DNA from 2 places in the Diaphorobacter sp. JS3051 genome. Region 1 is predicted to be linked to the other one. Evidence: predicted binding sites of a transcription regulator. Region 1 holds the regulator's gene; the other holds the start of a gene.
What was found. The regulator HrcA, encoded in region 1, represses chaperone genes, less so after heat shock. The targets are predictions, from matches to a motif close to TTAGCACTCNNNNNNNNNGAGTGCTAA.
Positions count from the first base shown of each region.

Region 2: the regulator HrcA is predicted to act here: its motif matches at 1,861-1,887, upstream of I3K84_RS09510 (co-chaperone GroES).

Region 1 is NZ_CP065406.1:1,775,649-1,779,524, forward strand. It holds one part of gene I3K84_RS08505 (IS3 family transposase) at 1-288, opposite strand, end outside; AL1L pseudoknot at 182-298, opposite strand; one part of gene I3K84_RS08505 (IS3 family transposase) at 288-576, opposite strand; gene I3K84_RS08510 (hypothetical protein) at 476-1,162, opposite strand; gene hrcA (heat-inducible transcriptional repressor HrcA) at 1,837-2,841, opposite strand; gene I3K84_RS08520 (NAD kinase) at 2,870-3,766, shown strand; gene recN (DNA repair protein RecN) at 3,769-3,876, shown strand, end outside.
Region 2 is NZ_CP065406.1:1,984,020-1,987,895, forward strand. It holds gene I3K84_RS09500 (cysteine hydrolase) at 1-672, shown strand, start outside; gene I3K84_RS09505 (bifunctional nicotinamide-nucleotide adenylyltransferase/Nudix hydroxylase) at 728-1,762, shown strand; gene I3K84_RS09510 (co-chaperone GroES) at 1,973-2,263, shown strand; gene groL (chaperonin GroEL) at 2,354-3,876, shown strand, end outside.

The DNA of each region.
Region 1 (3,876 bases):
TGCAGCGCGCCACCACGATGCCCTCGCGGTTCATCTGCAGCCAGACCTTGTCGGCTCCGTAGACCTGCCAGTTGGCGTGCCACACGCGCTGAATGTCGGCCTTCAAACCCTCGTCACGCTGGGCGCGTGCACTGCGCAGTTGCGCGTTGCGTTGCCGGGCTGCGTGGCGCCAGTAACACGACGGGGCCATCTGCAGCGCCCGGCAGATGGGCTCGACCCCGTAGTCATCACGGTGGCGGTCGATGTAGGCCTTCACGACTTGAGTCGGCGGTCGAGCTCCGCCTGCGCGAAAAACGCGCTGGCCGTCTTCAGGATGTCGTTGGCCCGGCGCAATTCTTTGACCTCACGCTCCAGTTCCTTGATGCGCTGCGCATCCGAGGTGGTGGTGCCGGGGCGCTGGCCGCTGTCGACCTCGGCCTTCTTGACCCAGTCGTTCAAGGTCTGTGGCACGCAGCCAATCTTGGGGGCAATCGATTCAATCGCTGCCCACAGCGACGGGTAGTCGGCTCGGTGCTCCTGCACCATGCGCACGGCGCGCTCGCGCACTTCCGGGGAGAACTTCGGTGACTTGTTCATAGCTCCATCTTCTCAAGTGTTGGAGCCTCCTCAAAACCCGGGGCGGTTCAGCAGCGGGCGCACCGAACAAGCCGCTCTTGCGCAAGTGGTCGAAATGCGTGGCCGGGTTCGGCACGTAGGTGAGCCCCCACAGGTCCATGACCCAGCGGTATCGGTTCATCACGAACCATGGCTGCCCCGCTTTCTCCTGCACCGCGATATAGGAGCCGAAGGTCTCGTCCTGACCTGCAATGGGCGGTTCGCACTGATGACCACGCAGCGGGCATGTTGCCCAGCCCGGAAAAGCCGGAGGGCTGTCGCTGGTGTAGAAATGCTTGGGACTCGACTTGAAGAAGCTGGGTGACTTGATGCCCAGCTGACCGAGCTTGCGATGTTGCCTGCGGTAACGAGGCATGCGCCGCAACAGTTCCCAGGCCAGTCGCAGGTAGTCGTCGCGCGTGTAGCTGTCCAGCGGCTTGAGCGCCGGATACTGGTCCTGCTTGCGCCAGTTGGCGCCGGGTGCAAACAGCTCGTGCGACTCTTCATCACCCGCCTCGAAGCGCAGCCACTTGGGGCGGTCTGCGGGGCTTGAAGGCGTGCGGGGCATGGGTCCAATTGTCTTATGAATGGTAGGCCGTGTTGGACTTGAACCAACGACCAAAGGATTCAGGTTTGCATGAGTTTCCTCATTCCCTGGACTATCTCACCACCCTCGCCGCGAACTGCTTCGCGCGTTAGGGTGCCGGGCGCTCTTGGGGTGCTTATCGGATTGGCTCCTCACACCCTAGTCTCTGCACCTTCTCGCCTACCGGTCCTTCGACCTGCCTTCGGCGAGCTTGGCTCAGGATTGCCGGGCCATTGACTGGCTGACGGTTTCCCTGAGTTCACCCGGTTTTTCCATTGCCGCTTTCACGGCAAGGTCACCATTTCGATGAGTCCTCTGCTCTAACCAACTGAGCTAACGGCCCATTCATAAAACAACTTCAACTCTCCGCGTTTTCAGCGACCCCAAAGGCCGCCGAAAAACGCCATTTCTCCCTCAGTAGCAAGAACGTAGCAAGCGCCTACCCGCCAACTTCCTCGGTAGCAATCCGGCGAAATCGCCAGACCGCTGTAAGTGCTTGATTTCAAAGTGTTGGAATCAAGCAACCAGTCCGAAAAAAATGACGGTTAATCGCTCTGGCCTCTTGATTATGAGTCCTCTGCTCTAACCAACTGAGCTAACGTCCCAGGGTGCACTGCCCTGCCTCGTAGGCGGCGCAGCGGCGCGTATTGTAGGGGCTACTTCCGGTGACTCAGGGCGTTGGAGACCAGCTTGGAGGTGATGTCCACGATCTGGATCATGCGGTCATAGGACATGCGCGTGGGGCCGATCACGCCCAGGGTGCCCACCACCTGACCGTCGACCTCATAGGGTGCACTCACCACGGACAGCTCTTCAAATGGCACCACCTGGCTCTCTCCACCAATGAAGATGCGCACCCCTTCTGCCCGGCTGGAAATGTCCAGCAGGCGCAGAATCTGGGTCTTTTGCTCGAACAGGTCGAACGCACGGCGCAAGTGGCTCATGTCGCTGGAAAAATCGCTCACGGACAGCAGGTTGCGCTCGCCCGAGAACACCACCTCGTCCTGCGACCCGGACATGGCCTCCGAGCCCACGCTCACCGCGGCCTGCATCAGCGCCGCGATTTCTCCGCGCAGCTTGTCCACCTCCAGCTTCAGGCGCTCGCGCACCTGCTCCATGGTGAGGCCCGCGTAGTTGGCGTTGAGGAAGTTGGCGGCCTCCACCAGTTGCGACTGGGAGTAATCGACCTCGGTAAAGGTCACGCGGTTCTGCACATCACCGTCGGGCGAGACGATGATCACCAAAAAACGCTTCTCGGACAGCCGCAGGAATTCAATGTGGCGAAACACCGAGGCGCGCCGCGGCGCCATCACCACACCCACGAACTGCGACAGGCTCGACAACAGGTGGGCGGCGTTGGCGATCACCTTCTGCGGCTGCTCGGGCATGAGCTGGACTGTCGGCAACTGCTCCTGCTGCACGGTGAGCATGGTGTCGACGAACAGGCGATAGCCCTTGGCGGTGGGCACACGGCCCGCGGAGGTGTGGGGGCTGGCAATAAGCCCCAGGTCCTCCAGGTCTGCCATCACATTGCGTATGGTGGCGGGCGACAATTCAAGCCCTGATGCCCGCGACAAGGTTCTGGAGCCGACTGGCTGCCCCTCGGCTATGTAGCGTTCCACCAAGGCCTTGAGTAACAACTTGGAGCGGTCATCAAGCATTGAATCATTTTAATGATGTAATTTCTGCATGAAGCCCATCTTCCGCCGCGTTGCAGTCATAGGCAAATACCCGGGGCCTGGCGCCGTTTCAGCGTCCGACAGCGCACGGCAGATCATCGAGAGCATTGCCCAGTTCGTCACCCAGCAGGACTGCGAGTTGACGCTGGAGGCCGAAACCGCCGCCCACACGGGCCTCACGCAATACCACACGCTGGATGTGGAGGGGATCGGCCGGCAATGCGACCTGTGCCTGGTCGTAGGCGGCGACGGCACCATGCTGGGCGTGGGCAGGCGGCTGGCCGGCTACGGCACGCCGCTGGTGGGCATCAACCAGGGGCGGCTGGGCTTCATTACCGACATTCCGCTGGAGGGCTACCAGGACGCGCTCACGCCCATCCTGCACGGAGACTACGAAGAAGACGTGCGCCCGTTGATGCAGGCCTGCGTGATGCGCGGTGGCGAGTGCGTGTTCGAGGCGCTGGCCCTCAACGACGTGGTGGTCAACCGCGGCTCCACCTCCGGCATGGTGGAGCTGCGCGTGGAGGTGGACGGCGTATTCGTTTCCAACCAGCGCGCCGACGGCCTGATCGTCGCGTCGCCCACCGGCTCCACGGCGTATGCCCTGTCTGCAGGCGGCCCGATGCTGCACCCATCGATCCCCGGCTGGGTGCTGGTGCCGATCGCGCCGCACACCCTGTCCAACCGGCCGATCGTGCTTTCCGACGCGACCGAGGTGGCCATTGAGGTGGCCGGCGGGCGCGACATCAGCGCCAACTTCGACATGCAGTCGCTCGCATCGCTGCAACATGGCGACCGCATACTGGTGCGCCGTTCCGCGCACCGGGTGTGCTTTCTGCACCCGCGCGGCTGGAGTTACTTTGCCACCCTGCGCAAGAAGCTGGGCTGGTACGAGGGAGGTTCCTGACCATGGCCCTGAGGCGGATCGCCCTGAGCGATTTCGTGATCGTGCGATCGCTCGAGCTGGACCTGCATGCCGGCTTCACCGTGCTCACCGGTGAAACCGGTGCCGGCAAG
Region 2 (3,876 bases), 210 kb from region 1:
CACATCACTGTCACCCTCGACTCGCACCAGCGGTACGACGTGGCGCACCCTGCCTACTGGCAGCGCAGCGACGGGGGCGCGGTGGCGCCCTTCACCGCCATCACCGCTGCGCAGGTCCGCGCGGGTGCGTTTGCGCCGCGTGACCCTGCCGCGCTGGCGCGCACACTGGACTACCTGGACACGTTGGAAACCCAGGGCCGTTACACCCTCATGGTCTGGCCCGTGCATTGCGAAATCGGCAGCTGGGGCCATGGCGTGCATACCGACGTGCTGGCCGCGTGCAGCGACTGGCAGGCGCATCGCGTGCGCGCCGTGCAGTCCGTCTTCAAGGGCATGAGCCCCTGGACCGAGCACTACAGCGCCGTGCAGGCCGAAGTACCCGACGCGGCCGACCCGCACACCACCCTGAACACCCAGCTGCTGGACCAATTGGCCAGCGCAGACCTGCTGCTCATCGCAGGCGAGGCCAGCAGCCACTGCGTGCGCGCCACCACCGAGCACATCATCCAGCACCTGGCCCGCCTGCACCCCGGGTGGAGCCCGCGGCGCCTGGTGCTGCTTACCGATTGCATGAGCCCCGTGGCCGGCTTCGAGGCGCAGCATGAGGCCTTCCTGGAGGCGATGCACGCCCAGGGTGCACGGCTGGCGACTTCAAGCGAAATTTGCCTCTAGCGCTTATCCATCAAGCGCGAGCAGCTCACTTTTTTGAGAACACACGAATCGCCGCATGTACGACACCGCCATCCTCATCGGCCGCTTCGAGCCCGTCCACACCGGCCATCTCGCCCTGCTGCGCGAAGCGCTGGTGCAGGCGCGGCAGGTCATCGTCATCGTCGGCTCGGCCTTCCAGGCGCGCACACCCAAGAACCCGTTCACCTGGCACGAACGCGAAGCCATGCTGCGCGGTGCTCTGCCCGAGGGCGACCGCACGCGCCTCACCGTGCTGCCGGTGCGCGACTACTACAACGAGGCGGTGTGGGTGGAAGCCGTGCGCAACGCGGTGGCGCGCCACAGCCCGCCGCAGGCGCGCGTGGGGCTGGTCGGCCATTTCAAGGACGCCACGAGCAGCTACCTCAGCGCCTTTCCGGGCTGGGAATTGATACGCATGGAGCGCCAGGGCCGCATCGACGCGACCGCCATCCGCGACGCCTACTTCGGCGCCACACCCGCCACCGTGGCCCACGCGCTGCAGCCGCTGGCGCCCATGCTGCCGCCCGCCACGCAAGCGCTGTTGGAGCAATTCGCCCACACGCCGCACTTCGCCACACTGCAGCAGGAATGGCAGATGCTGCGCGGTTACCGCGCCGCCTGGGCAACGGCGCCCTACCCGCCCGTGTTCGTGACCGTGGACGCAGTACTGCGCTGCCAGGACCACGTGCTGCTCATCCGCCGCGCCCACGCACCAGGGCGTGGCCTGCTGGCGGTGCCCGGCGGCTTCATCGAACAACGCGAGACGCTGTGGCAGTCCTGCCTGCGTGAACTGGCAGAGGAAACGAATTGCGCCCTGCCCGAGGCCACGCTGCGCGCGGCGCTGCGCAGCGTGACGGTGTTCGACCACCCCGACCGCAGCCAACGCGGCCGCACCATCACCCACGCGCACTACTTCGACCTGCAGGACGCGCCGCTGCCCCCGGTGCAGGCGGCTGACGACGCGGCGCATGCCGAGTGGGTGGCCATCGACCGGCTCGCGGGCATGGAAGAAGCGTTCTTTGAAGACCACTTTCACATGCTGGACCACTTCTTGCGCCTCACAGTCCACTGAGGCGGACGGAGAAGTGCGGCTGCCCTCCGCACTTCCGCACCTTGATCGCAGGCCCTGCCGACACTGCGGCCTTGAAACTGTCACGAATGCCTCTATCATTAGCACTCGAAACAGACGAGTGCTAACAACACCGCTGTGTCAGTTCCCTGCGTCCGCGTTGCGGGCGCGTTGTTTGATGTCGCAATCCTTTTTGTTATCAGGAGAGATGCAATGAATCTTCGCCCCCTGCACGATCGCGTGATCGTCAAACGTATCGAAAGCGAAACCACGACCGCCTCGGGCATCGTGATCCCCGACAACGCTGCGGAAAAGCCCGATCAAGGCGAAGTGCTGGCCGTTGGCCCTGGCAAGAAGAACGACAAGGGCGAGCTGATCGCCCTGAACGTGAAGGTCGGCGACCGCGTGCTGTTCGGCAAATACAGCGGCCAGACCGTGAAGGTCAATGGCGACGAGCTGCTGGTGATGAAGGAAGACGACCTGTTCGCGGTCGTCGAGAAGTAATCCCTTCTGGTCAACTCATTTTTCATAGCTGCCTGCGCTTGATAGACCAGCGTTGGCAGCCCATTTGATTCAAATTTGTAGGAGCCAAAAATGGCAGCAAAAGACGTAGTGTTCGGCGGCGAAGCCCGCGCCCGCATGGTTGAAGGCGTGAACATCCTGGCCAACGCGGTCAAGGTGACCCTGGGCCCCAAGGGCCGCAACGTGGTACTGGAGCGCTCGTTCGGCGCCCCCACGGTGACCAAGGACGGCGTGTCCGTGGCCAAGGAAATCGAACTGAAAGACAAGTTGCAGAACATGGGCGCGCAGCTCGTGAAGGAAGTGGCTTCCAAGACCAACGACATCGCTGGTGACGGCACCACCACCGCCACCGTGCTGGCCCAGGCCATCGTGCGCGAAGGCTCCAAGTACGTGGCCGCCGGCCTGAACCCCATGGACCTCAAGCGCGGCATCGACAAGGCCGTGGTGGCCCTGGTGGAAGAGTTGAAGAAGGCCTCCAAGGCCACGACCACCTCCAAGGAAATCGCCCAGGTGGGTTCGATCTCCGCCAACTCCGACGAGTCCGTGGGCAAGATCATTGCTGACGCCATGGACAAGGTGGGCAAGGAAGGCGTGATCACCGTGGAAGACGGCAAGAGCCTGGAAAACGAGCTGGAAGTCGTGGAAGGCATGCAGTTCGACCGCGGCTACCTGTCGCCCTACTTCATCAACAACCCCGAGAAGCAGTCCGCGATCCTGGACAACCCCTTCGTGCTGCTGTTCGACAAGAAGATCAGCAACATCCGTGACCTGCTGCCCACGCTGGAGCAAGTGGCCAAGGCTGGCCGTCCTCTGCTGATCATTGCTGAAGATGTCGAAGGCGAAGCCCTGGCAACTTTGGTGGTGAACACCATCCGCGGCATCCTGAAGGTCGTGGCCGTGAAGGCGCCCGGCTTCGGCGACCGCCGCAAGGCCATGCTGGAAGACATCGCCATCCTGACGGGCGGCAAGGTGATCGCCGAGGAAGTGGGCCTGACGCTGGAGAAGGTGACGCTGGCCGACCTGGGCCAGGCCAAGCGCATCGAAGTGGGCAAGGAAAACACCACCATCATCGACGGTGCTGGTGCCGCTGCCGACATCGAAGCCCGCGTGAAGCAGATCCGCATCCAGATCGAGGAAGCCACCAGCGACTACGACCGTGAGAAGCTGCAAGAGCGCGTGGCCAAGCTGGCCGGCGGCGTGGCCGTGATCAAGGTGGGCGCTGCCACCGAAGTCGAGATGAAGGAAAAGAAGGCCCGCGTGGAAGACGCCCTGCACGCCACCCGCGCTGCCGTGGAAGAAGGCATCGTGGCCGGCGGCGGCGTGGCACTGCTGCGCGCCAAGCAGGCCGTGGGCAACCTGTCCACCGGCAACCCTGAGCAGGACGCCGGCATCAAGCTGGTGCTGAAGGCTGTCGAAGCCCCCCTGCGCGAGATCGTGGCCAACGCCGGTGGCGAACCGTCGGTGGTCGTGAACGAAGTGCTGAACGGCAAGGGCAACTACGGCTTCAACGCAGCCAACGACACCTACGGCGACATGCTGGAAATGGGCATCCTCGACCCCACCAAGGTGACCCGCACGGCCCTGCAGAACGCCGC